Regions from separate parts of the Clostridium bornimense genome, predicted to be linked through region 3. Evidence: a T-box and tRNA genes for the amino acid it is inferred to sense, from the RefSeq annotation. Region 3 holds a T-box; the other regions hold tRNA genes.
What was found. The T-box of region 3 lies ahead of leuS (leucine--tRNA ligase). A T-box ahead of a tRNA ligase gene usually reads a tRNA of that ligase, here a tRNA-Leu.
Positions count from the first base shown of each region.

Region 1: it encodes a tRNA-Leu, which carries the amino acid that the T-box ahead of leuS (leucine--tRNA ligase) is inferred to sense. The anticodon was not compared.
Region 2: it encodes a tRNA-Leu, which carries the amino acid that the T-box ahead of leuS (leucine--tRNA ligase) is inferred to sense. The anticodon was not compared.

Region 1 covers NZ_HG917868.1:1,675,428-1,686,185, reverse strand. The annotation lists gene CM240_RS07580 (aspartate kinase) at 1-822, opposite strand, end outside; gene CM240_RS07575 (arsenate reductase family protein) at 1,009-1,347, shown strand; gene CM240_RS07570 (DUF1292 domain-containing protein) at 1,452-1,682, opposite strand; gene CM240_RS07565 (macro domain-containing protein) at 1,822-2,340, shown strand; gene CM240_RS07560 (DUF4250 domain-containing protein) at 2,415-2,609, shown strand; gene CM240_RS07555 (aldose epimerase family protein) at 2,747-3,787, shown strand; gene polA (DNA polymerase I) at 3,844-6,387, shown strand; gene coaE (dephospho-CoA kinase) at 6,356-6,994, shown strand; gene CM240_RS07540 (lytic transglycosylase domain-containing protein) at 6,978-7,523, shown strand; tRNA gene CM240_RS07535 (tRNA-Leu) at 7,596-7,681, shown strand; gene CM240_RS16875 (DUF4358 domain-containing protein) at 7,855-8,346, shown strand; gene CM240_RS07525 (amidase domain-containing protein) at 9,052-10,248, opposite strand; gene CM240_RS07520 (exonuclease domain-containing protein) at 10,335-10,758, shown strand, end outside.
Region 2 covers NZ_HG917868.1:1,431,658-1,442,415, forward strand. The annotation lists gene CM240_RS06300 (GGGtGRT protein) at 1-750, opposite strand, end outside; gene CM240_RS06305 (iron-sulfur cluster assembly scaffold protein) at 769-1,461, opposite strand; gene CM240_RS17735 (hypothetical protein) at 1,694-1,867, opposite strand; partial or broken gene cysK (cysteine synthase A) at 2,217-3,122, shown strand; gene CM240_RS18200 (class I SAM-dependent methyltransferase) at 3,132-3,791, shown strand; gene CM240_RS06320 (DJ-1/PfpI family protein) at 3,944-4,504, opposite strand; gene CM240_RS06325 (alpha/beta fold hydrolase) at 4,584-5,399, opposite strand; gene CM240_RS06330 (hypothetical protein) at 5,824-6,174, opposite strand; gene CM240_RS06335 (2'-5' RNA ligase family protein) at 6,253-6,777, opposite strand; gene CM240_RS06340 (hypothetical protein) at 6,826-7,275, opposite strand; tRNA gene CM240_RS06345 (tRNA-Leu) at 7,398-7,479, opposite strand; gene CM240_RS06350 (glutaredoxin family protein) at 7,760-7,993, opposite strand; gene trxB (thioredoxin-disulfide reductase) at 7,998-8,933, opposite strand; gene CM240_RS16835 (DUF4883 family protein) at 9,115-9,588, shown strand; gene folK (2-amino-4-hydroxy-6-hydroxymethyldihydropteridine diphosphokinase) at 9,640-10,446, opposite strand; gene folP (dihydropteroate synthase) at 10,439-10,758, opposite strand, start outside.
Region 3 covers NZ_HG917868.1:1,047,177-1,057,934, reverse strand. The annotation lists gene CM240_RS04665 (DUF5685 family protein) at 1-758, shown strand, start outside; gene CM240_RS04660 (J domain-containing protein) at 739-1,335, shown strand; gene CM240_RS04655 (hypothetical protein) at 1,357-1,872, shown strand; gene CM240_RS04650 (hypothetical protein) at 2,345-2,830, shown strand; gene CM240_RS04645 (permease) at 2,827-3,366, shown strand; gene CM240_RS04640 (DUF1189 domain-containing protein) at 3,392-4,237, opposite strand; gene CM240_RS04635 (DUF1189 domain-containing protein) at 4,307-5,059, opposite strand; T-box leader at 5,221-5,425, shown strand; gene leuS (leucine--tRNA ligase) at 5,489-7,924, shown strand; gene CM240_RS04625 (DMT family transporter) at 8,046-8,912, shown strand; gene CM240_RS04620 (DUF4179 domain-containing protein) at 8,982-10,028, opposite strand; gene CM240_RS04615 (sigma-70 family RNA polymerase sigma factor) at 10,029-10,589, opposite strand; gene yjbM (GTP diphosphokinase) at 10,704-10,758, opposite strand, start outside.

The DNA of each region.
Region 1 (10,758 bases), 630 kb from region 3:
AGTACCTTCATCTTCTGGTCTATTAGTATTTTTTATTCTTATAGGAATATTAGCCTCTTTCACAGGGAAAATAGCTTCCTCATGTAAAACAGAAGCGCCCATATATGATAATTCTCTAAGTTCTTTATATGTTATTTCTTTAATAGTTTTTGGATTATTAACGATTCTTGGATCTGCCATTAAAAATCCTGATACGTCTGTCCAATTTTCGTATAATTTTGCATCAACGCCAGATGCTACTAATGAACCTGTTACATCAGATCCACCTCTTGAAAATGTTACAATTTCTCCATTAGTATCAGCACCATAGAATCCAGGAATTACTGCACATTTAGTATCTTTAAGTCTAGTTGATATGGCTTTTTTAGTAAGTTCATGATTAAAATTGCCGCCTTCATCAAAAACAATTACTTCTGCGGCATCTATAAATTCAAATCCCAAATACTCTGCTAATATAAGTCCATTTAAATATTCGCCTCTACTCGCTGCATAATCTGATGAAGCACCATTTGCAATATCCTCTTTCACTTTATTTAATGGAGTTGATATATCGAAATCTAGTCCAAGGTCTACAACGATTCCTTTATATCTATCCTCAATTAACTTAAAAACGTCATCAAAAGCAATACCACTATTAACATGAGCATTGCATAAATAAAGAAGATCTGTTATTTTATAATCTTTACTGTTTCTTCTTCCTGGTGCAGAAGGAACAACATATCTTCTATTTTTATTAGACATTATTATATTTTTTACTTTTTGAAATTGCTCAGAGCTTGCCAGCGAACTTCCCCCAAATTTTGTTACGATTGTTTCATTCATAATGTATTAGCCCCCTAATAATAAAAAATATTGTTTAATATATAAATAATAACATTTCTTTACTGTGTATTCAAGGAAAATACTAATGTGTGTGGTGAATATACTTTTTTGTAGTTCTATTTTGTTTTTCAACATATGAAATTGTATTATAATATATTTATAATACAATTTAGATTGGGGATAATTATGAATATACAAGTTTTTGGAATAAATAAGTGTTTTGATACTAAAAAGTCTGAGAGATATTTTAAAGAAAGAAAAATTCCATTTCAATATATAGATTTATCTAAAAAGAATATAAGTAAAGGTGAATTAGAGAGTGTACTAAAAAATGTGTCATTAGCAGAGATTACCAATATTAATTCGAAAGAATACAAGAAAAGTAATATATCTATGATAAGAAATACTCAGGGGAAAATTGATATTTTACTTGAAAATTATAAGTTATTAAAGACGCCTATAGTTAGAAACGGTAAGTTAGCTACTGTAGGATACAAAAAAGAGATATGGGATAGTTGGGAATAACGGTAGTGAAATTCATAACCACCTATTAATAATTATGAAAAAAGGAGCTTTGCATGGCGATTAATTTATCGCTTCTGCAATAGCTTCTTTAAATAATTAGTTTTTTACATTACTTTAGAAATAGTTTTTAACATTTTGATAGTTTTTTCATCATCTACTAGTTCTAATGCTTCATTATCTTCATCATAGTTGTATTTATAGACTTCTATCTTGCTTTTGTTTTTTTCTGGTGTCATTATAATGTAATCATTGGAATTGACAGATAATTGTTCTTTTACTATGTAAGATAATAGATCACCATTTTCATTCCGAAAAGAATAAATTTTATCTTTCATAAATAAGCCTCCTTATAATATTTTCATAAGTTAGTATGTGTTAAAAAAAATTAATTATGAAATTAATATAAAAGAACTTGTTAAAATATGGAATATGTAATATAATTATAATACCGATTTCAGGTTAGGGGATGGGATCATGTGTCATAGAATAAAACTTATTAAAGGAGATATTACTAAAGTTTCTACAGAGGTTATTGTTAATGCTGCAAATACTTCATTAATAGGTACTTCTGGAGTAGCATCAGATATACATAAAGCTGGGGGAATAGTTATTGATCAGCAATGTATGGATATTAGAAGAAGACTTGGTGGATGTAAGACAGGAGAGATTGTTGTAACTGATGCTGGAAATCTAGATGCAAGGTATGTAATCCATACTGTTGGACCAGTATGGAAAGGTGGAGAAAAAAAAGAAGCAGAATTATTATATAGTTGCTATATTAATTCATTGAGAGAAGCAGTAAGGTTAGAGTGTAAAAAAATTGCTTTTCCAAACATAAGTACTGGTATTTATAGATATCCTAAAAAGGAAGCAGCTATGATAGCTTTAAAAGCAGTAGAGGAATTTTTAAGCGAGAATAGTACAATAGAAGAAGTATTATTTGTAGCATATGACGAAGAAAATTATGAAATATACGAAGAATTATTAAAATGAATATAATAAGTGATGTATTAACTTTAAATATTACTAAAAATCTATTATCATATATCTAGAAGGGACGTGAAAATATGGACAATAATAAATTGAAAACAATGGATCCATTTATGCTTTTAAGTATCGTAAATATGAAGCTTAGGGATTTTTATAGTAATTTGGATGACTATTGTGAGGATATAGGTGTAGATAAGGAACTTTTAAAAGAAAGATTATTAACGGTAGGTTATAAATATGACGGAGAGACAAATAGTTTTGTATCTCTATAGTAAAATAGGGGCTACTGCATAAAATAAATGCATAGCCCCTATTTCTATTTATAAAATTTATATATTAAAATAAAAGACTCTTGTTTAATGATGAAAAAAATTATAATGAAAATAAGAAATTTTTAAGGGGGAAAAATATGAATATAAGCAAAGAAATAGTTGAAAATGTAAGTGGTATAGATATTGTGGAATATATTATTGAAAATGATAATGGAATTGCTATAGGAATAATAAACTTTGGGGCTACTATAACAAAAATTATAACTCCAGATAGATATGGGAATTTAGAAAATATGGTAGTAGGATTTGATAACAAAAGTAAGTATTTAAAGAACTTTCTCCATTTTGGAAGTGTAATAGGTAGAGTAGCAGGAAGAGTATATAAAGGTAAATTGACAATAGATGATGTAGCCTATAATCTAGATTTAAATTTAAATGATACCCATATACATGGTGGAGAAAATGGATTTCATTCAAGAGTATGGGATACAGAAGAGATTTATGAAGAAGATAAGGTAGGAGTTAAGTTAAGATATATTTCTTTAGATGGAGAAGAGGGATTTCCAGGGACAGTGGAGACAAAAGTTGTTTATTCATTAAATAATGAAAATGAATTAGAATTTGAAGTAGAAGCTACTACTGATAAAACTACTGTTGTAAACATAACTAATCACAGTTATTTTAATTTAAGTGGAAATTTTAAAGAAAATATATTGAATCATTATCTAAAAATTAATGCAGATAGGTTTTTGCCAATTTATAAGAATGGAGATATTTCTGGGAAGATAAATACTGTGGAAAATACAGTTTTTGATTTTAGAAAAGGAAAATTAATAGGTGAGGATATAGATAAAAAATTAGAGCAACTTACATTTGCAGACGGATATGATCATCCTTTATTATTTGATGATAAAATAGGGAAAATAGAGCTTTGGGAAAGTAATTCAGGTAGACATATGGAGATTACAACTAATAATGAAGCTGTTATATTTTATAGTGGTAATTGTTTTATGAAGAAAACACCTTTTAGTAAAAAAGATAAAAATAGAAGGATAGCTTTATGTCTTGAAACTCAAAATTTACCTATTGGTGAAAATGAGGTGTTTAAGGAAAATTCAATCTTGAGGAAAAATGAAGTATATAAGAGAACTACTAAATATAAATTTTCAGTAATATAATTTTTATAATCTATAATCTGTTATAATATTATAGATTAAAATCCTTGGAGGTAAGTATGGAAAAATTAATGATTTTAGATGGAAATTCTTTGATGAATAGAGCTTTTTATGCTGTTCCTACATTGACTATAGCTGATGGAACACATACAAATGGAATATATGGTTTTTTAAATATGGTAGATAAAGTTAAAGAGGATATAAAGCCTGATTATATTGTGGCTACTTTTGATAGAAAAGCACCAACATTTAGACATTTAGAATATAAAGAATATAAAGCTGGAAGAAAAAAGATGCCAGAAGAATTGGCTATGCAATTTCCTATTTTAAAAGATATATTAAAAATGATGGCTATAAATATTTTTGAAATAGATGGTTTTGAAGCTGATGATCTTATAGGTACTTTAAGTAATTATGCTGAAAGTAATGGGTTAGAGGTTTACATAGTAACAGGAGATAGAGATGCTCTTCAATTAGCTACTGATAATATTAAAGTCGTTTTAACAAAAAACAAAGGTGAAAAAGAAATTTATGATGCAAATAAAATGATGGAAACATATGGTGTAACGCCAACAGAGTTTATTGATGTAAAAGGATTAATGGGAGATTCCTCAGATAATATCCCAGGAGTACCAGGCATTGGAGAAAAAACAGCATATAAACTTATAAAAGAATATAAGAGTATAGAGAATTTATTATGCAACTTAGATAAACTTAAAGGAAAAATGAAAGAGAATTTAGAGAATAATGTAGAACAAGCGATTTTTTCAAAGAAGTTAGCAACAATAGAGACCAATGTGCCTGTTGAAATAGATTTAGAAGAAATTAAGTCTAAAGAAGAATATGATGTTAATGGACTAAGAAAAGAGTTTACTAGATTGCAGTTTAAATCATTATTATCAAAGTTGCCAAAGGAAGACAAGGAAGATAGAAATATAGAAGTCTTATCAGTGACAAAAGTTGAAGATATAAGTATAAATGAAAGTGATGAGTTATATATAACCTATGGTGTTAAAAATTCAGATAAAATCTCAACAATAGAATTAAGCAATTTAGAAATGTTTATAAATGGGAAAGTCTATAATTTTGATCTGGATTTAATAGATATAGAAGAGCTTAGAGATATTTTTCAAGGGGAAAATAACAAGGTGATACATAGTTCTAAAAATCTTTATACTATTTTAAGAAAACATAATATTGATTTAAATAATGTTATTTTTGATACAGAAATAGCTGCATATATAATTGATTCTTCTAGAGGAAACTATAATATTAAGGATATAGTTTTTAATGTTTTGGGAGAAGAAATCGAAGAAAATATAGAATGTAGTTATTTAAAAGAGTTATATTTAAAATTAAAAGAAGAAATAGAAAAATTAGACATGCAAAAACTTTATTATGATGTAGAGTTACCTTTAGTGGAAGTTTTATCATCTATGGAAGAAGTAGGTTTTAAGGTAGACGAAGATAAGTTAGATGAACTAGGGAAAGAATTTAAAGATATGATAATAACTTTAGAAAAAGATATATATAATTTAAGTGAAGAGGAATTTAACATAAATTCTCCAAAACAATTAGGTAAAATACTATTTGAAAAGCTTGATTTACCAGTTATAAAGAAAACAAAAACAGGTTACTCAACTAATGCAGATGTATTAGAAAAGCTTAAAGATAAGCATCCTATAGTTGAAAAGATTATAGAGTATAGACATGTGGCTAAATTATATTCTACCTATATTGAGGGCCTAAAAAATGTTATAGATGAAGATGGTAGAATACATTCATCATTTAATCAAACTGTTACAACAACAGGAAGACTTTCATCAACAGAGCCTAATCTTCAAAATATACCGATTCGTACTGAAATGGGTAGAAGTATTAGAAAGGTATTTGTACCATTTGATAATGATAGTGTAATTTTATCAGCGGATTATTCTCAAATAGAACTTAGAGTGCTAGCTCATATGTCTGAAGATGAGAATATGATTAATGCTTTTAACTCTCATTTAGATATACATACAAAAACAGCATCAGAGGTGTTTGGAGTAAAAGAAGATGAGGTTTCATCTGAAATGAGAAGTGCAGCAAAAGCAGTTAATTTTGGTATTATTTATGGTATGTCAGATTTTGCATTAGGTGAAGATTTAAAGATATCTAAAAAAGAAGCAAAGAAATATATAGATATATACTTTGAAAGATATCCTAAGATTAGTGAGTATTTATCAAAGCTAAAGGAAGATGGGAAAAAATATTCTTATGTTAAAACTATTTTAAATAGAAGAAGATTCATACCTGAAATATCATCTAGTAATAAGATAGTTAAGGCATTAGGAGAAAGATTAGCAATGAATGCACCAATACAAGGTAGTGCAGCAGATATTATTAAGCTTGCTATGGTGAATGTGTGGAAGAGACTTAGAAAAGAAAAATTAGAAAGTTCTATAATACTTCAGGTGCACGATGAAATTATAATTAATGCTAAGAGAGGAGAACTTGAAAAAGTTAAGGTAATTTTAAAAGAAGAGATGGAAAATGTAATTGAATTTTCAGTGAAGCTTGAGGTGGATGAAAATGTTGGGAAAACATGGTACGAAGCAAAATAGAATAGTGAAGATAGGAATTACAGGGACTATAGGAAGTGGAAAATCTACAGTTTCATCATTTTTAAAAGAAAATGGATTTGATGTAGTTGATGCAGATATTATTAGTAGAGAAATATTAGATAAATATAAGGAAGTAAGGGAAAAAATAAAGAATACTTTTGGTGATGATATCTTTGAAAATGAAAAATTAAATAGAAAGAAATTAGGAACTATAGTTTTTAATGATGATAAAAAGAGGAAGCAGTTAGAGGCTATAACTATTCCTTATATAATTAAAGAAATTGAAATGAGAATTGATATACTAAGATCTGTAGGTAAAAAAATAGTATTTATTGATGCACCTACTTTGATAGAGCATGGACTTCATAAATCTATGGATTATAACATATTAATAACATTAGATGAAGAAACAAGAATATCTAGAGTTATGAGAAGAGATGGAATATCTAGAGAAGAAGTATTAAATAGGATAAAAGCTCAAATGAGTCAGGAAGATAAGGTTAAATATGTAGATTTTGTACTAGAAAATAATGGTGAAATTGAAGAAACATATCATAAGATCGTTAGTATATTAAAAGATGGAGTGGGGTATGAAAAAATTATGTAGATTTATAATATTATTTTTAATATTAGTCTTGGTATATATATCATTTAAACCTGTTATGAAACTTATATTTCCGTTAAAGTATAAAAATATTGTTTTAGAATATTCTGAAGAAAATGATGTAGATCCACTTTTTATTATGTCTATAATAAAAGCAGAAAGTAATTTTAATAAAGATGCCAAGTCAAATAAAGGAGCTCTCGGACTTATGCAAGTTACACCGTCAACAGGAGAATGGATAGCTGAGAAACTTAATGAGGAGATCTTTGAAGAAGATAAATTATTTGATCCAGATACAAATATAAGGTATGGTATATGGTACATAAATTATCTTAGTAATCAATTTGATGGAAATCTTAATTTGATTATTGCTGCTTATAATGCAGGCCCTGGTAGCGTAGATAAATGGCTTAATGATTCAAGTTATTCTCAAAATGGAGAAGACTTAGATAATATACCTTTTGTTGAAACAGATAAATATGTTGAGAAGGTAAACTTTTTTTATAATATATATAAGTTCCTATATAGATAGGAACTTATATTTTAGTTTTAAGTATTGACAATAGCTATTATGTATATATAATGAAATATATAAATGTAAAATGCAGGTATGGCGGAATGGCAGACGCGCTATCTTGAGGGGGTAGTGAATGAATTTTCGTGCGGGTTCAAGTCCCGCTACCTGCACCAGATAAAAGAAATCTATCTTGTAAAACATTACAAGATAGATTTTTTTACAATTTTATAAAAAATATCAGTTTTTTTCATATTTTACGAAGAAATAAATCGACTTTTGGTGAAAAATTATATACAATTAATATTGAAAGAATATTATAATTTTTAGTATATAAGGAGAGAATTGTATGAAAAAAAGAATCGGAAGTTTAATATTAGCAATAGGTATAATTGTTTCAGTAGTGATGACTTTTACAGGATGTTCATTTGGCGGTAATGATAGTGATTCAAGTACACTAACAGCAGAAGAAATTTTAGAGAAAATAACAATGAATATAGATGAACCTAATCAAATGGATATTGATTCAGACTTTTTTACTGATAACTATGAGATAGATAAATCAATACTAAAGAGTTATGTAGTTAGAGTACCAATAGGAGACAAATATGCTAATGAATGTGCAGTATTTGAGGTTAAAGATAAGAAGGATATAGAAAAAGTAGAAGAAGGAATAGAAAAAAGAAGCAAAATATTAGAAAATAATTGGAAAGGATATATTCCAGAGCAATATGATTTAGTTAAATCTAGAAAAGTAGTAACAAAAGGAAAATATGTTCTTTTTGTTATATCAGAGAATTCAGATAAGATAGAAGAAAATTTTGAAGAAATAATTGAATAATACATAATTTGTATATAAATATATTTTAAAGAGGCTGTTGCAATAACAAAAGAAAATTTGTATGTCAGGTCACAGGGATTAGGGCACAAGGCACAAGTAAGGTGAAAATTCCTCTTTTAGAGGAATTTTATTATGATTGTGTGAATGGCAAAGTGTTTTCATATTTACTATAGGTACAAGAATTATATTATAATTTGTAATCCAAGGAACTGTTTCACAATAAATATTGTGGAGCAGTTGTTTTTTTGTGAATAAGTAAGAGTGAAGATTAATTTTCGATTGTAAGAAAAATATTAAAGTCCTGCAGATAGCTAGTGTGGCTGGGAGAAATCAATGAAAATTGTCATTTTTATATAGCTTATGTATTAAATCTGTAATAAGAGTACCATTGAAACCACACAATTCTCACCACTACTTAACTAGAACAGGTACTAATATGAGATTAACTATACCTTATCATATCGCACAGTTATATCCCAAGCTATAGAAAGTAAAACTTTCATTAGCCTCCTGGAAGACTATGTTATGCTTTCTAGTTTAATTATATAATAAGTCTATATATCACATTAATGACATAATACTTATAATCTTAGAAATTCTGTAAGAATTTCATCTATACCTGTGCCTTGTTACAAGCACCTTGTCAAACATAAATTTATATAATTCAATATGCGACAGTTCTTTATTTTAAATGCATTTATTATATTACTTACTAAAGTTAGAATTTTTAAGTTTTATGCATCTCATATTACAATCTGTACCACCAAAAAGATAAATGAGTTCTAAAAGATTTCTATTATATAAGTCAGCAGTATGTTGCGATATATATATATCGCTATATTTAGATCCGTTACCATTAATGTGAGTTACATAAACTGAGTGGCTGTACCTTTTATTAATTGAGCCAAATTGTAAAACATCTCCTAAGTTTATTGAAGAAGGAGATAGAGATTCATAAGTTTTTTTATTATTTAGTCCAACGCCATTAGGACCAATTGTTTTTTCTTTACACAAATAGTTGTATAAATTTTCAACTGATTCCCAATTTATAGTTCCACCACCTTCATTACCATGCCAGGACCCTGGTACCATGCGATATTTTTTTCTAATATTTTCATAGGATGTTTCAGTACTTGAAAAGTCATATCCCCCATAAGCAGCCCATATACATTGGGATACAAAATTAGAACAATCACCAGGTGCGCTATAAAATAATGGATTATATGACTTAGAAAATGTTTTTGCATATAAAATACCTTTATCAGGAGAGTAATTTGAATATTCTCTTGTTAGTTCAGAATTAGATCTGACATTTTCTTTAGATATATCTATTATGTTATCTATTTGTTTTTGTTCTTTAATTTCTAGTTTATCAAGATAGTTCTTTAAGGTTTCAATGGGAATGTCTTCGCTTCTAAGATCCATCGAATATAAAAATGATTCATCTTCAGAGAAAATTCTTTCTATGTTACAAATTTTTAATTCAGGTTCACGAATAATTTCTAGTCTATAAGGTATATTACATAAATTAGATTGGCAAGTAGCATTTTTATATTTATATGATACTGAAAGAAGAAAATCTATATCTATAGTATTTTTTTTTGTATATATGTTTTTATATACAATATTTATATTGAAAGATTCAAAAGGTGTATTTAATGTTTTATAAAGATATATTTTATTTTTATGGATAGTATTATATATTAATGTGCTGTTACTTTCTTTAGTATATTTATTATATGTATCTTCAGTTAAATTTATATAATCTTCAAAATAGCTATTAAAATAACTTTCTATAAAATTTTTTAACTTTGTATCTAAAGTTTGAGATCCGTAGATGATTTCTTTGAAACTAAATATAATTAATACTATTGTTAGAAAAATTGATAAAGATTTTTTCATTGTGGCCTCCTTTTAAAATTATTATGATAATAGTAGAATATCCTTAGTTGTGATAAAATATAAGAAAAATTATTGAGGTAATTTAAATGAAAGGTACAATACAAGAAATAGAAATAAAAAGCATATTAAAAAATGTAATATTTATGGATATAGAGACTACTGGATTAGACTCTAGTTTAAACGATGGGGTAAAGCATAAAGGTGAAATAATCGAGATAGGTGCTGTTAAGGTATTAGATGATAAAGTGTATACATATAGAACACTTATCCGACCAGTAGGATTTGTGCCTAAGTTTACTTTTCAATTATGTAAAGGACTAACTATGGATATGTTGTTAGAAGCTCCAACGCTAGAGGAAGTAAAAGATGAATTTTTAGAGTTCATTGGAGATATGCCTTTAGTTTGTCATAATGCAGAATTTGAAAAAACTTTTTTAAAATATTATATAAAACCAGATATAGATATAAGTAATAAGTTTTTAGATTCTATGGAATTGGTGGCTATTTTAT
Region 2 (10,758 bases), 380 kb from region 3:
ACCTTCTTCAACACATTCCTTCTTGTAAGTACCAGCAACTGGGTGTTGGAATCTTGTTGGGTTAGTTGAGTTACCAGTGATTGATACGTCAACACCTTCGTGATGCATGATAGCAACACCTTCTCTAACGTCGTCAGAACCGTAGCATTTAACTTTAGCTCTTGGTCCATCTGAGTATGGAGTTTCTTTAACGATTTCTAACTTACCAGTGTAGTAATCGAATTTAGTTTGAACATAAGTGAATCCGTTGATTCTTGAAATGATGTATGCAGCATCTTTTCCAAGACCGTTTAAGATAACTCTTAATGGTTCTTTTCTTACTTTGTTAGCTTTTTCAGCTATTTTGATAGCACCTTCAGCAGCAGCGAATGATTCGTGTCCTGCTAAGAATGCGAAACATTTAGTTTCTTCTCTTAAAAGCATAGCTCCTAAGTTTCCGTGTCCTAAACCAACTTTTCTATCGTCAGCAACTGATCCAGGGATACAGAATGCTTGTAATCCTTCTCCGATTGCTTCAGCAGCATCAGCAGCTTTTGTGCAACCTTTCTTTAATGCTATAGCAGCACCTAAAGTATAAGCCCAAGCAGCATTTTCAAATGCGATTGGTTGAGTTTCTTTTGTGATTTCATAAGGATCAAATCCTTTTGACTTACAAAGATCTCTAGCAGCTTCTAAAGATTCAATTCCGTACTTTTCAAGTACTGGAGTTATTTGACCGATTCTTCTTTCATAACTTTCAAATAATGCCATTTTTTTACCCTCCTAATATTATTCGTGTCTTGGATTTACATATCTGTCAGCTTCAGCAAATCTACCATATGTACCTTTTGCTTTTTCTAAAGCTTCGTTTGCATCCATACCTTTAGTGATAGATTCCATCATCTTACCAAGGTGAACGAATTCATATCCGATAATTTCAGCATTTTTGTCTACAGCAACTCTTGTTACGTATCCTTCTGCCATTTCTAAGTATCTTGGACCCTTAGCTAAAGTTCCGTACATAGTACCAACTTGGCTTCTTAATCCTTTTCCTAAGTCTTCAAGACCAGCTCCGATAGGTAGTCCACCTTCAGAGAATGCAGTTTGAGTTCTTCCGTATACGATTTGTAGGAATAATTCTCTCATTGCAGTATTTATAGCGTCACATACTAAATCAGTATTTAAAGCTTCTAATATAGTTTTTCCTGGAAGTATTTCTGAAGCCATAGCAGCTGAGTGAGTCATACCAGAACATCCGATAGTTTCAACTAATGCTTCTTGGATTAATCCTTCCTTTACATTTAAAGTTAATTTACAAGCTCCTTGTTGAGGTGCACACCAACCTATACCGTGAGTAAGACCAGATATGTCCTTAACTTCTTTAGCTTGTACCCATTTACCTTCTGCAGGAATTGGGGCTGGACCGTGGTTTGGTCCTTTTGCAAGTACACACATTTCAGTAACTTCTGATGAATACATCATTGTTAATTCTCCTTCCTTGTGAAAAAGTTTATATAACCCTTTAGGGATACGAACAATATTAAGCCATAAGGCTTGTTCTTTCCACTATTGTATTTTAACAAATAAAAGTCTTTTCCTCAACACATTTTTAGCAATATTTCTAGTCTTTTAGGTAAATTTCACAAAAAAATATTATATTGATTTAGGGGAAATGATTACATTTTCCAAATATGTTTTGAATTACAATAACAATTTAAAAAGAAATAGAAGAGGATATAGTATCCTCTTCTATACCACCACCAACAGTTCCTGACATCGCAGAGAATCCTATTATACTTATTAAAGTTACTGTTATCGATCTAATGATTCGCGGTAGAGCTTCTACTAAAAGAACATTAAAAATAATTTTTTTTAAATTTCCTCCCATAGCTATACTTGCTTCTATTATACCTTCATCTATTTCAGATAAACCCAGCTATGGCATTTATGAATTTATTCTTATATAGTAGAGTATTTGATATTATATATAAAATTAGTCCTATTATAGTACCTATCACTAATGCAAATGCAGTTGAGATTCCTATCATTATTAGTGTTTCTTTGCTAGCTAGTAAAAGATAAAATTTAATTCCTATTAAACAAATAGGTTTACAATGATTTAAAACTGATGTATACTACTTATAACAAGAATTATTTGGAATTATATATAAAATAAGTATTTTAATTAAGTTATTGCAATAATTTTAAATTTTATTTTTATAAGAGGAGGAATAACAATGCAATATATAAATGATATAAGAGATATTATTGGCAATACTCCATTACTAAAATTGAATCATATTTCACCTAACGAAAATGTTAATATATTTGCAAAACTTGAATATCTTAATCCAGGTGGTAGCATAAAAGATCGTATTGGTATTGAAATAATAAGAGATGCTGAGGAAAAAGGACTATTAAAACCGGGATATACAATAATAGAAGCTACTGCTGGTAATACTGGTATAGGACTTGCTATGGCTGCCTTTGAAAGAGGATATAAATTAATTATTGTAATCCCTGAAAAATTTTCTATTGAAAAACAAATTTTGATGAGAGCTTTAGGTGCTGAATTAGTTATTACACCAGCTAGTGAAGGAATTGAAGGTGCTGTAAAAAAAGCCAATCAATTAAATGAAGAAATAGAAAATTCATTTATGGCAAAGCAATTTGATAATCCTGCTAATATCAAAGCTCATAGAAAAACAGGTAAAGAAATTTATGACGCTTTAGATGGAAATATTGATGTATTAGTTGCAGGAGCCGGATCTGGTGGTACTATTATAGGAATAGCTTCTTACTTAAAAGAAAAAAATCCTAATATAAAGATAGTACTAAGCGATCCCATTGGTTCTATATTAGGCGGTGGTGATGAAGGTGTTTATAAGGTTGAAGGGATAGGAAACCACTTTATTCCTTCAATATTTGATAGAAGCTATATAGATGAAGTAGAAAAAATACCTGATGACGAATCAATGTATTATGTACGGCTTTTATCGAAAAAAGAAGGTATCTTAGCAGGCTCTTCATCTGGCGCTGCTATAGCAGGTGCTGTAAAACAAGCATATAAAGCTAAAAAGAAAACAAATATTGTAACAATATTACCAGATCGTAGCGATAGATATTTTAGCCAACATCTTTATGATTTTTCTATGAATTTATCTGATTTTAGATTTAATGCTTTATTTGATGATTGGGCAGATGATTATGATGCAACTGTGTCTTTAGAAACTGGTGAATATAAAGATGTATTTAAGAATTATAATGAGATATTAAATGAGACAGTTAAACATGTAGGCAAATTCCAAGGTGCTAAAGTAATAGATATTGGCGCTGGAACTGGAAATCTAACTAATGCTGCATCAAATATCGGATATAATGTAATTGGTATAGAGCCTAATACTAAAATGATAAATATTGCTAAAGATAAGTATCCATTTATTAATTTCTTATCGGGAACTTTTCTATCACTTCCTATAGAGGATAATACTTTAGATGCTGTTATTAGTAGTTACTCATTTCATCACTTAACCGATGAAGAAAAAGATGAAGCTGTAAGTATACTAAAATCAAAATTGAAAAAAGACGGTGTGGTAGTAATAGCTGATACTATGTACGATTCAGAAAGAACAAAATCTGAACTTATCTTAGAAGCTAAGCAAAATGGGTATACAAATTTAATTCATGACCTAAATACTGAATTTTACTCTACCCATGAGACCTTAACTAAAATTTTTGAAAAATATAAATTTCATGTTAGTTACCAACAAATGAATAAATTTCTTTGGATATTAACAGCTAAATTGAAATAATTCATAAAGCACAATTAGCAATTTATGATACCATAATTATAGTGGTGGATTGAAAAAGGGATATCTCAGATACGAATTAATCGTTATCGAGATATCCCTTTTTTGATTTTTACTACGCTACTCTTTTATTCTCTTATCTGTTTATATAATTTTTAAATTACAATTTTAGTACCAAGTAATTTGATAAATTCGCTAATTATAGCTGTATTTCCTGGCCATGCTGGGGATGTTATAAGATTTTTGTCTACGATAGCTTCATCGACACTTGTCTCAATATATTCCCCACCAGCTAATCTTATTTCTGGTGCAACGGTAGGATATGCTGTTAATTTTAAGTTTTTAACAACATTTGCTGCTGCTAAAATTTGAGGACCATGACAAATAGCTGCTACTGGTTTTGTATCATTAAAGAATTCTTGAACGATTTCTACTACTCTTTCATTTAGTCTTAAATATTCAGGTGCGCGACCACCAGTTATAAATAGACCGATATAATTACTAGTATCAATAGTTTCAAAATTAGCATTTATTATAAAGTTATGTCCCCTCTTTTCAGAATAAGTTTGATCACCTTCAAAATCATGAACTGCCGTTCTTACAAAATCCCCAGACTTTTTATTAGGACAAACTGAATCTACATCATATCCTAATACTTGCAATGTCTGAAAAGGTACCATTGTTTCATAATCTTCAGTATAATCTCCTACTAACATTAATATTTTTTTACTCACTCTTCTTCCCCCCCTAATGAAATAAATACATTTAATAGAGTTTATTATGATAAAAGATTATTTATTCTCTAACAAAGCATAAAACTTCTCTATTAAACTTATCTTTTTCATCATAGAAGAGAGCATGTCCGCTGTTTTCAAATTTAATTAGTCTAGAATTATCGATAAGATAATGTTGTTGCATAGCTAAAGGAAATAGACAAACTTTATCATGAACTCCATGGGTTATTAATGTTGGTACAGATATTTCTTTCATATCATCAAATAGTTTTTCTTCTCGAAGCCATGTTTTTGCAATAGCGGCTGTTGACCATCCTGCTGCCTGAAATCCTAATTGTAGGAACCACTCTGAAAAAGGCTCACTTACTTTTTTATAGAAAAAAATCTTTCCAAAATTTTTAAGCATCTTTGGTCTATCAATGTATGTCTCTTTTATTATATTATCAACAACGTCTCTTTTAATTCCATAAGGAAAATATGATCTTCTTATAAGACTGGGAGCAGCAGCGGCACAAAGTACTAGTTTAGATACGCCAAAACCTTTATGCCTAGCCATATATCTTACAGCAATTGCTCCACCAGTTGAATGTCCTATTAATGTAAAGTTTTTTAGATTTAACGTATTAACAACACATCGTAGATCATCACTTAATGTATCATAATCATATCCATGAAGAGGTTTATCGGAATCTCCAAATCCTCTTTGATCTATTCCAATACAACGACAACCTTTTTCGGCTAAATAATTAAATTGATATTCGAAAAGCTTACTACTTCCAGGCCATCCATGGAGAAAGACAACAGTATCTTTTCCTTCTTTATTAAGATCCTCCACATAAACATTTACATCTTCCTCTACATTAATATAATATCCCATAATTATCACTCCACTAAAATATTTATTAATAATTTATTCTTAGAGATGAAAATGTGTGTAGTGTATTTAATTATTACTTTATGGGATGTCACACAATAAATATTGTGACTCAGTTCCTTTTTAGAGTGAAAGTGAAGAAGGGCTCCTGTTTACGAAGTTTAATAGTTAATACGACATCCTCACCCATAAACTATTGCTTCTCCAATCCATCCAATAGAATTATTTATAAAAGTAAAGTTTAACCTAAAAGTTTTATTGGCAACATAGCTAGGCTTACTATTCATTTTGCAAGATGGAATCATTATATTGACATATTTATTAGTAGAAAATATCAATGAGATTTCTGTATATTTACTAACAGATGGTAGCTTTATCAATATTGAGGTTTGAATATCAGCTATTTGTATTCTTGATTGATTTAATTCTAGTATATTATTATTGGGATTACAGTAATAGGTAGAGAATTAAGATTGTCTTTATTTGTTCCTAATAAATGTGCCTTATTCATTCCTTCACTGTCATCATTTACACCATCAAGATGACAACCAAACATTTTATAGTTTACAGAGTCTTTTTTTATTACATTGGCATAAAGACCATTTTCTAAAGAGATAGACCAAGGATTGTTATCATTTGAAATATAGTACTGACACCCACCATTATCAAAGGCATCATTATATCCTAAAGTATCTACCCTCGTTCCTTCTTTTAAATCAGCATCAATAAGTTCACTTACGTTATTAAATATTGCTATATTATTTATAGTTTCAGCCATTTATCACACCTCATTAAATTATAATTTGTTAAAAGATAATTTATTATATGTGACAAGTGTTTTAATAAGTGATTAATACTAAATATCAAATTCTTTATATAACTCCCATGTACTATTTTTCCACGTATAAATAGAAACATTATCAAAAAGGCAGTTAAATTGACAAGGATATTGATTTACATAATCCCATAACTTATTATATATAGGCTGGATTCTTTTAGAGCTTAATGTAACATGGAAAACTTTATCCTTTCCATCACTATTAGTAAATTCAATATATGGAAGTTTACTTATTTCATCAATTATATTATCATGAAGATCTTTACCTTCCTTAGACATTTTAACATCCATATAGATTACCCTATTATCAAAATGGCTATAACCATCTATATTATAAGATGCAGGTTTTCTATTAGTACATATCTTTTCTATAGCTTTTTCTAAGTTACTAATATCGCCATCATATTCAAAAGGTGATTTTATAGTAAAGTGAGCTGGCAATTTTGATGATCTAGCTTTAAATTTATTAAATATATCTTTTCTTAAGTTATTATTGAAATCCCCTGCTTTCCCTTTAACTACACTTACAATTACATATCTCATAATAATTTCCCTTCACTTTTTATTAATATATTTATAAATCTATAAACATCACTTTTTTTCTTTAAGCTTTATTTGCATTGCTCTCACTGATTCTAATGCTTTTACAAAATCATCACTATCAACTAGTTTTGCATACAATAAACAAGAAGGTGAATCAGTTTTTTCGCTTATTCTTGTTGTTACTCTAACATGATCTTCTAACCTTTTTATATTCATCTTATATATAAGATCGAGATGAACGATTTCATCGTTTATTTTTACATTTATATTTTCAGGTTCTATAATTATATTAACGTTACTTTCAGTGATTCCTTCAGATATATTACCGAATTTAGTATAAGTATAGGAAGCACCTTTATAATCAAATCTATTACTTTCTTTTAAATTATCTAATATATATTTACCATCTTCTTTTAATGATATAAATTCATCAGCTTCATAAAAATAATATTTTCCTAAGTAATCTAATGTATATAGTCTAAATATTTTATTATCCATATATCTCTCCTTATTTTTTAATAATAATTAATATTATTATTTGAGAAATATCATATTTTATTTATCTAATAAAGCTTTATAAAATATAAAAAGCATTTAGAATCAATTCTAAATGCTTTTTATGGTGCTGATGGTGGGATTTGAACCCACACGATTTCTCGTTCGATTTTGAGTCGAATGCGTCTGCCGTTCCGCCACACCAGCAAAATAATATTACTTTTTCAGCCGAGTTAAATTATATCATCTTCTAAAGAAAATTGCAATAATATATTTTTAAAGAAGTTATTATCTAAAAAATTCATCCTTTTGCTTTATTATATTTACATTTTTTAGTCAATGTTAATTGTTTTTTTATTATTTAGTATTGTATAGATTTTTATCTTTAGTTTACAATAACATAATTATGATTATGTAAACTAACTTATTATATAATATAAAAGTAAAAGGTTCAGATCAACTCTGAACCCTACTTATTTATATAAAACTATTTAACTTCTTCTAAAGCTTCATCTATTGCTGGTCTATCAAAACCTACAATTATTGTTCCATTTATGTTTACTACAGGAACTCCCATTTGTCCTGAAAGGTTAACCATCTCTTCTCTACCTTCCATATCTTCTGCAACATTAATTTCTTTATATTCTACACCCTTGCTTTTTAAATATTGTTTTGCTTTAACACACCATGGGCATGAATCTGTTGAATATACTTTAACCATTATATTATCTTCCTTTCTCTTCATTTATATATTTTTCAGCCATTAATGATGCTATTGTTCCATCACTAACAGCGGTAGTTATTTGTCTAAACATTTTATCTCTAACATCACCAGCTGCATAAACACCTTTTATGTTAGTTTGCATATTTTCATCAGTAACTATATTTCCACCTTTAGTAAGTTCTATGTACTCTCTAAACAAATCAGTTTTTGGCATTGTTCCTATAGAAACAAAAACACCATCCATCGGTATTTCTTTTATCTCTCCAGTTTTAGTATTTTCTACTACTACTGATTCTACCATGTTATTTCCTTTAACATGTTTAATATCTTCATTCCAAAGAATATTTATTCTATCATTATTTAAAACTTCTTCTAAAGTAGATTTTTCACCATTAAAATAATCATATCTTCTTATTATAGTTACTTCACCAAATTTACTTAAAAATAATGCCTCTTCAAGTGCAGAATTTCCTCCACCTACGATTGCTATCTTCTTCCCTTCATACATTGCACCATCACAAACAGCACAATAATGAATGCCTTTTCCAGAAAATTTTTCTTCTTCTGGTACAGGTAGTTTTCTAGGTGTCGATCCTGTAGCTATAATTACAGCTTTAGGCTTATATATGTAACTTTCAGTTTCAATAATTTTTTCATTATCATTTAATGTTACAGATACTATACTATCAAACTCATCGATAGTAGCTCCTAAGCTTTCAGCTTGCGCCTGCATCTTATCTGCCAATTCATTTCCTGATACAGATTGAAAACCTGGATAATTATCCACAGTGTAAGTAGATCTTATTTGTCCACCAACTAAAGAGTCTTCTAATAATAATAAATCTAATTTTGCTCTTGAACCATATATTGCAGCAGTTAACCCTGCTGGACCTCCTCCAATTATTACAAGATCTAATTCTTTTGTTTGCTTCTCCATATAAATTACCTCTTAAATCTAACCTTTATATTATCATAATATCATTATTCTTCTTTTAAATCAATAATAGTTATTACATAATAGTATGTATGTCATACAAATTTCGTCACTTTTATTTTCTTATTTTCATTGTAATATTATTCATATTAATTAAGTATAATTTAATGAGGTGATAAAATAAATGAAAAAACTTATGAAGCTTTTACCTTTTTTACTGTTTCCTATTCTGTTAATGACATCTTGTACATTTGAAATAAATAAAGATGTTCAAGATCCCTGTAAATATATTGATAAATTAAAAAGTGAATTGGATACATCTAAAATTTCTTCCCTTGAATTATTAGAAGTTAAATTTAATAGAAACTTTTTAATAGATGATTATAAAAATGAAATGCTTAATAATTCAATTGATTATCTATGTATAGATAATATAGAAAACTTAGATGATACTTTTAATGAAACGCCTACATATAAATTATTTATTACATTTGACTCTAATGAGAAGTTTGTAATAGAAGTATTTAAAAATGGACTAGTTTCTGTATTTCCTTGGGATGGTAAAGGTAATAAAGAATATTTTTCAAGCGCCAATATTCCAGAAGGATATAACTTATATAATTACTGTGAATTTATAAATCCTAAAACATATAAATAAAAATAAGGGTTATAACATATCTTAACTTGTTATAATCCTTATTTATTATTTTTATAACTCCTTATAAATCATTGATATCCTTTTATTAAGTATAGGATGTATAGCATTTGGAGCTATTTCATTTAAAGGCTCCATAACAAATGTTCTTTCTTCCATCCTTGGATGTGGCAATGTTACAAATTCATCATCATTTATCAGATTGTCATATAAAAGAATATCTAAATCTATTGTTCTTGGACCATCCTTTATAATCCTTTTTCTCTTTAATTCTTTTTCTATCCTAAGAAGTTCACTCATAAGTTCTTTTGGAGAAAAAATAGTTTCAATTTCAATAGCACCATTTAAAAACTTGTCTTGATCTAAATATCCAACGGGATCTGTTTCAATTAGTGTTGATACCTTCTTTATTTTTACTTCTTCATTTTTATCTAAGATTTCTATGGCATTTCTTATATTTTTTTCTTTATCGCCCACATTTGATCCTACAGCTAAAAATACCTTATGCCACCTTTTTTCCATTTCTACTGCTACATAATCAAAGTTTCTTTTAATTGGAGCCCAAGGTTTTCTTACAGTTATCTTCACTGATACTACGTCATAATTTATAAGAACGAATTTACATAATTCATAAGTAGCTTTTTCTAAAAGATCATAGCTTTGTTTTGTGAATTCTTCTATTATGGCCTCACTAAGTAATCCATAATGAATAGTTTTCTTCAGTTCATCATATCTTCCAGCATCACTTAAGTCTAATTCTAATTCAACATCTATTACAAACTTTTGCCCTAAATTTTTTTCTTCCTTAAAAACTCCATGGTTTGCAAAAACTTCTAGACCTTTTATATATATTTTATCCATTTATACTTCTCCCTAATATTGCCTTAGTCATATCTATAGCTCTTCTATTTTCCTTTACGTCATGAACTCTAATTATAGACATCTTCTTCATAACACCAATAACACTAGTTGCTATAGTTCCTTCTACACGCTCATTAACTGGTAAGTTTAATGTTAACCCTATCATAGATTTTCTTGAGGTTCCAAGTAATACTGGATATCCTAATTCATTAAACTTCTCTAAGTTATTCATAACATCTAAATTATCTTCTAGTGTCTTAGCAAATCCTACACCAGGATCTAAAATTATTTTTTCATCTTTAACACCAGCTT
Region 3 (10,758 bases):
GTTATGATATGACATTCTTAGCAATTTTATTAGATTCCATTGAATCTAATGGTACATATGTACAATCAGAAAGATGCTTTGTCCACCCACATAAAAAAAAGCCTTATGTATTAGATAATAAAGCTTTATCATATGCAGCATTTTGTAATGTTGCATTGACTTATTTTAAACTTGTAGATGATAAACAAGATGATAAATCAATTACCTCATCCTTTTTATCTTTTATTTTAAAAGGATATTTTAAAAAATTCCCCAAAGACTCTGATAAAATTTTGCTAGAAATAGAAAAGAACCTTTATAATCTATCACAACTTGAAAAAGGTGGAATTGCACAATCTATTGATGAAATTTCTCATCCATTTGCTCACTTAACAGGATATTTAATATCTGTTTACAATTCAAACGATGAAAATCTTTATAACTTAGGTTATAATTTAGGTAAATGGATATATTTAATAGATGCCATTGATGACTTAGAAAAAGATATGCAAAAAAATAAATTTAATCCATTAAATGATATATTAAATAAAGAAAATCTTCCATATCAAGAATTTAGGTCTTCTATTTTAGAAAGAATTGAGTTCAATCTTACGACATGTGGAAGAATAGCCTTTAATGAACTTGATAATATAAATCTAAAAAAGAATAAAGAAATCATAAAAAATATTCTTAGCCTAGGTTTAATAATGAAAATGGATAAAATACTTAATGTTAACAATTGTAAGGAGTGTGGAACTAGTGGCAAAGAATCCATATGAAGTATTAGGAGTATCGCCTAATGCCTCTAAAGAAGAAATTGAAAAAGCATATAGAAAATTAATAAGAGAATATCATCCAGATCAATATGGAGATAATCCTCTAAAAAAACTAGCTGAAGAAAAACTTCAAGAAGTTAATGAAGCATATGATAAAATAAAATCAAATAGTAGCTACAATAATAACTACTCTAACAATAATTATACAAATAATAATAATAATAATGAATTTACTCAAGTTAGATTTGCTATTCAAAATGGAAATATAGCACAAGCTGAATCTATGCTAAATAATATTACAAATAGAAATGCAGAATGGAACTTCCTAATGGGAATGGTTCATGCTAGACGTAATTGGAATGATAGTGCTTACAACTATTTTAGAACAGCTTGTTCAATGGATCCATATAATAGAGAATATTCTTCTATGTTAAATGCTATGAATAGACAAAATCAACAATATAGAAATTACAATACCTATGGTAATCAAGGATGCTCAGCCTGCGATATGTGCCAATGTTTAGTCTGCTCTGATTGCTGCTGTGAATGCTTTGGTGGAGATTTAATTTCTTGCTGTTAAACTTTTATGGGAGGTTATTATATGAAAAATGTATCTAATATAACAAGAGGTGGTATCCTTACTGCTTTATCCGTTATAGCTTTATATATTTCTTCATTGCTACCTACTAATAAAATAACAATATTAGCTATACTAGCTTTAATAATACCAATAGCAATAATATGGACTAATATCAAAACTGCATTAGCTATATATATATCCACATCTATTCTTGGTATTTTGCTAATTGGATTAAGAGGTAATGTTATTTCTTACATAATTCTTTTTGGTACTTATGGATTTTTTAAGTTATTTATAGAAAAACTTAAAAAACTTTACTTAGAGATTCCATTAAAAATTATATATTTCAACATATCATTAGTAATGATTTACTTAGTTGTAAGTAATCTTGTGGTTGATATTACTACACTTAAATTTAAATTACCTATTACACTATTAATCCTCGGTGCCAATATAGTATTTCTAGTGGCTGATTTTATTATCTCATTACTAATACATGAAATAAACGAAAAGTATCTAAAAAAATTGAAGTTTTAAAAAATGGGGTGTCGTATTAACAAACAAAAAGTTGTTAGCGATACCTCCTTTAGTCATGGCACAGGTTAGAATGCACAGGGCACAAGTAAGGTGAAAATTCCTCTTGGGAAGGAATTTTATTATAGTCCTGCGGACAGCAATGCGTTCTCATATTTACTATAAATCCATATATTTACCAAGCTATATGAAGGTGCAACCTTCATTAGCCCCCTGCAATGACTTTTATATTAGCTGTGATATAAATAAGAGACATAGCCTAACTTATATCATTCAACTAAAAACTTAAAATTTCATCCATACCTGTGCCTTGTGCCCTGATACTTGTGCCCTGCACTATACCTTTCATTTACTCTATTTTGCTGAAAAAGCTACCACACTCCTTTGTTCGACAGCCCCCTTTCTATTTATATGTAACAATCATTAATAATCCTGCATATCATAATAACGTAATAATTTTTATAATTGAGGTATTATGACAGCAATTATCTTATATACCCTATCACTTGTATTATTGATAATCTCTTTTCTAAAGGATAAGAAAAAAACTATACATTCTCTAAAAATATCAGTTACTTCTTTTGAAAAAATAATGCCACAATTTTTAGGTATCATAATAATTGTGGGAATCATTCTTTCAATTGTCGAACCTTCCACTATTTCAAAATTAATCGGTAATAGCTCAGGATTTCTTGGGATAGTCCTTTCAGCATTAATAGGTTCAATTGTACTTATGCCAACCTTTGTGGCCTTTTCAACTGGAAATATGTTACTTCAAAATAATGCAGGATATCCCCAAGTCGCAGCTCTAATATCTACTTTAACATTAGTAGGAATAATGACTATATCATTAGAATCTCAATATATTGGCAAAAAAGCTGCCATTCTTAGAAATTTTATTGCTTTTCTATTTTCCTTTATTGTAGCAATTTTAATCAGAAAGGTAATGATGTTCTTATGAATAATTTTATAAAAGTAATTAAAAGATATAAGTTCTTTGCTTTTTCTCTAACTTTACTTATTATAATATCATTGCTAAATAAGTCTATCGGATATAAAAGTATTCTAAGTGCAACAGATAGCTTTGTACAAATGATTTCTGTATTACCTCCTATTATGATTTTACTAGGACTTATTGATGTATGGGTTCCTAGAGAAAAATTAATTAAGTATATGGGGAATAACTCTGGACTTATTGGTATATTTCTATCAATGCTAATTGCTTCTATTGCTGCTGGACCCATGTATGCAGCTTTTCCATTTACCACAGTTCTTCTTAAAAAAGGTGCAAGGTTTAGTAATATAATTATTTTTATGAACACTTGGTGTGTTGTAAAAATTTCCACATTGCTATTTGAATTTTCATCTCTAGGATATAAATTTACAATAGCTAGACTTATCATAGATATTCCTGGTGTCATATTAATGGGCTACATTGTTAACTACTTTATGGATAAAAAATCTTTAATTGCAATATACGAAAAAGCCTCAAAATAACAAAAGTTATCTTGAGGCTTTTTTATTATAGCTTAGGTTCTACTCTCTTAGGCTCCTCTTTATATGAAATTTCTTCAGCATATCCATTTAATTTTATATGCTTTAATCCAAACCACATATAAATCAATGCTGGCGCTATAACAAATATAATTCCACCCTTTGATAAAGTTGGTGAGAACATAACAAATAGATTTACAAAAATTGATGTTGTCATAGCAAATAAAGAAATCCTAAATAAATCTTTATATGACATCTTAATATATAAGTTTTTAGCTGTAACAATTGAAACTCCTGCTACTATTGCTGTAACTATTAAAAATAGTCCATAGTTAACCAATGTATTACTTATTAAACTTGCTACACCTACTTTAGAAGCATTCTTTTTTGCTGGAATATAACCTTCATCCACTTGCTTTTGCAAATCAGCTTTAGTTAGCTTATTGTCTTCTAACTTTTCATTTGGAACAGAAGTCACTGATCCTTGACCATTTGCTACAATAGCAATTTTATTCTTATCTAAAACTACAGCTGATCCCATTTTTGCTATTTCTGAAACTTCTATATCTTTATTTTTATCTACTATAACTCTAATTCCATCTATATCCTTATCAATAGAAACATCTTCTTTTATAGTAAGTTTATCTTTTGTCATTTCAAAATCAGGGATATCATTTTTTACAATTGTAGATATAACTTGTAATTTTTCGTAAATATCTTTGTTGTTTTTAGCACTATAAAATATATATGGTATACTTGTTAAAAGTACTAAAATAAATAAGTATAAAAAACCTTTCTTTAAACTAACTTTCATAAATTTATGATACTGTTTAGGTTTAGCTATCGCTATTGCAAAATACTTAAAAAAATTCATCTTTTTCTCCTCCTGTGTACTACTTCCTATAATATTTTTGTAGATATAAAATTAAATAATTTATCTTCTCTAAACATTTATATTGACTTTCATTGATTTTATTCCTCTTATTATTGTTATAGCCCCTAATACCATAATGATAAATGTGTTAGCATCTGACGACAATGGATATACAAAACTCATTATTAATACAACTAATAATGGTGTAGTCAAAGAGTATAAGGCCATATTGAACAACTCTTTAAAAGATAAATTTACTTTCAATATAGATTTAGCTATATTTCCAACCAATGCAATTATTAGACTTACCCATAAATAGCTAATAAAATTTACCACTATAATAAAGAAAAATGATATTATCATTCCTATTTTCATCATAGGCATAAACTTTTTAATTTCTTCATCATCTATGTTAAATCTTTTATCTATATTAAAATCCATACTTTCATTAGGTGTTTTTATATAAATTTTATTTTTACTAATTAATATTCCACTTATATATTTGTTAAATTGATCTGTATTATCATTTTCCGCATTTAAATCTACCATAAATACTGAACCATCTAATTCTTTTTCATAAAAGTCTTCCCCATTTTTAAGTGACATTTCACCACTTTTTATAGTAAATGGAGGTATAACTTCATTTGTTATTTTATTAAATGTTTTTTGCATAGGCCCTATCACTGGTATAACAGTAATTACAGTAAATAATAATATAGCTATAAATAGATATAAAAAACCATATTGCATGCCTTTTTTTCTTACTTCTTTATATTCTTCTGGTTTAAAAGTTGAAGCTAAAAAACCTTTCACTAAAAACATTAAATTACTCCTTTCTAGTTATCTTCCTATAGTATTATACACTAATTTTGATATTCAAAATAGTAAACTTTTATTGAATAATATATAATTCCAAAATAAATTTAATATTTCTTTTCCTTGACAATAAATATTATTTTATATAAAGTAATATTATAACTTTATATTAAGCATTGAAATGAAGTAGTAATGCTAAATTTCTTAGTTAAGAGAACTGTTGGTTGGTGTAAAACAGTAAGGAATAGCATGAACTTATCATGGAGCTTGCTAATTTAAAAAATTAGCACGGTAAAAGCCGTTATTTTGTAAGTGAAGTATGATTATACTTAACTAGAGTGGTACCGCGGAAGTATAGCTTTCGTCTCTAAATTTGAGACGAAAGCTTTTTTATGTTATTTATTAACTTTTATGATAAAAGGAGCGATTAAAAAAATGGAAAAGTACTCAACTAAAATTGATGCTAAATGGCAAAAAAAATGGAGTGAAGATGAAACTTATAAATTTGATGGAAGTAATCTAGATAAGAAACTATATGTTCTTGAAATGTTTTCTTATCCATCAGGAGCTAAACTTCATGCTGGTCACTGGTTTAACTACGGTCCTGTAGATTCTTGGGCTAGATTTAAAAGAATGCACGGCTACAACGTATTTCAACCAATGGGCTTTGATGCTTTTGGATTACCTGCTGAAAACTATGCTATAAAGACAGGCATTCATCCAAAAGACTCTACTTTTAAAAATATAAAAACAATGGAAGAACAATTAAAGGCTATGGGAGCTATGTTCAACTGGGAAAATGAAGTAATAACTTGCTCTGAAGATTATTATAAATGGACTCAATGGTTATTCTTAAAACTTTATGAAAAAGGATTAGCTTATAGAAAAAATGCTCCAGTGAACTGGTGTCCTTCATGTAACACAGTTTTAGCTAATGAACAAGTAGTTGATGGTGCTTGTGAAAGATGTAATTCCGAAGTAACTAAAAAAAATCTTACTCAGTGGTTCTTCAAAATTACTGATTATGCAGATGAATTATTAGAAAAACTTGATGATTTAGATTGGCCTGAAAAAACTAAAGCTATGCAACGTCATTGGATCGGAAAATCAAATGGAGCAGAAGTAACTTTTAAAGTTAAAGATAGCGATGTTCAATTTGATGTATTTACAACAAGAGTAGACACTCTAAATGGTGTTACTTATGTTGTTTTAGCACCAGAAAGTCCATTAGTAGACGAAGTAGTAAAAGATGAGTATAAGGCAGAAATCGAAAGTTATAAAGAAGCTACTGCAAAACAATCTGAAATAGAAAGACAATCTATTACAAGAGAAAAAACTGGTGTATTTACTGGTGCCTACGCTATTAATCCAATCAACGGAAAAGAAGTACCAATATGGGTTGGTGACTATGTAATTGCATCATATGGTACTGGAGCTGTTATGGCTGTTCCAGCTCATGATGAAAGAGATTTTGCATTTGCTACTAAATACAATTTACCAATAACAAGAGTTATTGAAGGTGGAGACCTTCCATTTACTGAGTATGGACTACTTGTAAACTCTGGTGAATTTGATGGATTAAAAGGCGATGAAGCAAAATTAGCAATTGTTAAAAAACTAGAAGAATCTAAGAATGGTTCTTTAAAAGTTAACTATAGATTGAGAGACTGGCTAGTATCTAGACAAAGATATTGGGGAGCACCTATCCCAGTTATTCATTGCGATCACTGTGGCGTTGTTCCAGTACCGGAAAAAGATCTTCCAGTACAACTACCATACAATGTAGAATTTACTCCAGATGGAAAATCACCATTAGCTAAATGTGACGAATTTATTAATACTACATGTCCTAAATGTGGCAAACCAGCTAAGAGAGATGCAGATACTTTAGATACATTTGTATGTTCTTCTTGGTACTACTTAAGATATGCAGATCCTCATAATACCGAAAAACCATTTGACTCTGAGATAGTAAATAAAATGTTACCAGTAGATATGTATGTTGGAGGACCAGAACATGCTTGTATGCACCTTCTATATGCAAGATTTATTAATAAAGCATTAAGAGACATGGGATATCTTAATTTTGACGAACCATTTACTTCATTAAAACATCAAGGTCTTATCCTTGGACCAGATGGACTAAAAATGAGTAAATCTAAAGGAAATACTATTTCTCCAGATGACTATATCAAAGAATATGGTGCTGATGTATTTAGACTATACTTAATGTTTGGCTTCCAATATGAAGAAGGTGGAGCTTGGAGTGATGATGGTATCAAATCTATAAGCAAATTCGTTGAAAGAATGGAAAGAATTCTTGGAACTGCTTTAGCTGCTATAAAATCTGGTGAAAATAATAAAGATACAATGGATAAACTAGAAAAAGAACTTAACTTCGTTAGAAATCATACTATTAAGAGCGTAGAAACCGATACAGAAAAATTCCAATTTAATACTTCTATAGCAAGAATGATGGAATTCACAAATGCACTTTCTAAATATATCAATGAAAAAGACAAGAATCTTAATTTCTTAAAAGACACTTGCATAGATTATATTAAGTTACTTGCTCCATTTGCCCCTCACTTAGCTGAAGATCTTTGGGAAGCTTTTGGAAACAATGATTCTGTATTTAATGCAAAATATCCAGTATGTGATGAATCTGCTCTTGTTAAAGATGAAGTTGAAATAGCAATTCAAGTTAACGGTAAAATTAAAGCTAAAATTAATATTGCTAGTGGACTAGAAGAAGAAGAAATTAAAGCTGCTGCTTTAGATAATGATTCTGTAAAAGCTGCTATAGGTGATAAAACAGTAGTTAAAGTTATCGTTATTAAAGGTAGATTAGTTAATATAGTTATAAAATAATTTTTATAAATTAAGGGGCTGTCGCAATAACGAATAAATTTCGTAAGCGATAGCCCTATTCAGTACACCATTGTGAATTGTACACTGATAACTGTTATCGTAAATTATTTAGGAGGATTATATGAAAAATAAAAACTTAGCAATATTTTTTCTCATAATTTCAGCACTAGGATTTGCTCTTATGAGTACTTTTGTGAAATTAGCAGGTGATGTTCCTTCAATGGAAAAAGCCTTTTTTAGAAACTTAGTTTCATTTTTAGTGGCATTATTTATGATTATAAAAAACAAGCAATCTTTAATTGGAAAAAAAGAAAATAGAATGGCTCTTATAGGTCGTAGCTTTGCGGGAACCTTAGGAATTATATTTAATTTTTATGCAATTGGTCATATGAATCTTTCAGATTCTTCAATGCTAAATAAACTTTCACCATTTTTTCTTATACTTTTTTCATACTTATTCTTAAAAGAAAAAATATCACTAACACAAATTACTGCTGTAATTATTGCATTTATAGGAAGTTTATTTATTATAAAACCATCTTTTGATGTTGAAACAATTCCGTATTTAATTGGATTTATTTCTGGTGCTTCCGCTGGAGCTGCTTACACCTTTGTAAGATACTTAAGAGATAAAGAAGCACCTGCTACTATCGTATTTTTCTTTTCATCTTTTTCCATGATAGTAACAGGAGTATTTATGTTATTTAACTTCAAACCTCTTTCTCTAACAGAATTTACTTACTTAATGCTGGCTGGTGTATTTGCATCAGTTGGTCAATTTGCAATAACTAATGCTTATAAGTATGCTCCGGCTTCAGAAATATCTATTTTTGATTATACTAATATAATTTTTGCTGCTATCATCGGATTTATTCTTTGGGGTGAAATCCCTGATATACTTAGTTATATTGGATATGCTTTAATTTTAACTGCAGCATTATTTACTTTCTTTTATAATAAAAAATTATCAAAAACAACAGTTTCATAAGATTTTACTATATTATTAAATAGGGTCGTAGCACTAATCCAGTTAATTTTTGTGCTACACCCCTTATTTTTATTTTAATTCAATCTCTATAAAATCATTTTCAAACCACTGTATTTCCGTTTCTCTTGCTTCACTTTCTCCATATAAATATTCTATATATGGTTTGATTACTAGCTTTTTAGCATCTTCTGGTATAATATATTCTGCATAACACCACTGACTGTGACTTTCGTCTACATATAGATTTTCTAGTTTATTACCTTTTTCATCTTCAACAGTAAAATACACTATATTATTTGAACCCCTACCTGAATATTTTATATATTTAACATTTATAGATATAGGAGATACACGAACTTCACTTATATCCATATGCTGAATATCTATAGGGTTATCATTCGGAACATATATTTCTTTATTTATCATTTTTACATTAACTTTATTTAATAACTTATTATCAACTCCAAAATTAAAATTCCAATTCCCATCTATAGACATACTTGAGTTAATATCTATTCTTTGAATAAAAACCTTACTTATAGATAAGTTTACATCATGAGTATCACTATCATTAAAATCTTCTACTAAAAAATTAAGTACAATATCACAATTATCTACACTATTAAATTTTAATATATCAGAAATAAGACTCACAGTATTTCCATCTATTGTTGATTCATAGCTATACAAACTAATATTCTTAATGTCTATTTCTTCTCTATCAATATTAACCTCCTCATTATGTTTAGATAGATACTTACTGTAATCCACATTTATCTGTACTATTAAATTATTATTATCTAAAATTGCTTCTTTGAGTGTCATAACTACATCATTATCCTCAGAACTCTTATTTATTTCATTTTTATACTCATTTATCTCTTTATCATATAATGAATTTATATTTCCTTTTTCGTCTTTATGTTTTGACTCCAAATAATTTTTATAAAATATATTTTCAGATTTTATTATAGCTAGTACTGCGACAATTATTGTAATAGCTATTATAACAACTTCAATTTTCCTCCTTCTTTGATATCGCTTCCCTCTCTTTATCTCTTTTCTTATAACGTCTTCTATATTCATTGGAATTTTTATTTCATCAAACTTACTCATTTACTCCTCCTCCTTTAACAATCTTGCCAAACATTGTTTTCCTCTATGTAAATAAGTTTTCACCGTTCCCTCCGGCAAATCCATAACCTTAGCTATCTCCTCTATAGTCATTCCGTTGAAATATCTCATTATTATTGCATTCTTATACTTTATATTTAGAAGATCTATGGCATCATATAAATCTATGTACTTTATAACGTCATCCATATTTTTCCCTGCTACAAACAAATCATTATTATCCACACTAGATAGTTTCTTTTTCTTCTTTAATAAATCTATTGCATTATTTATAAGTATTCTAGTTATCCAAGTTTTAAAAAGAGTATGATCTTTAAGTTTCTTTCTACTAATAAACCCCTTATAAATTGTTTCCCCAACTATATCTAATGCATCAGCTTCATTTTTTACATATAAATATGCAGTCTTGTACAAATATTCTTTATAGTATTCCATAAGCTTCTCAAATGCCTTATCATCCTTAATCGCCCTTTTCTCTATACTCTCTTCATTAGTTTCTTTATGTTTACCTTTAACACTTATTCTTGATAATGTGTTTATCAAATATGCCCCCTCCTTAATACTAACCTTCATATATTAGACTAGATACTTAATAAAAAGTTTCAAATTATAATAAAAAAATGTTACAAAATTTTATTATTTTGTAACATTTTTATACTAATATGACCTATGTTTATACATAGTAAGTGTTTTTTCTGTAGATGATAATAAG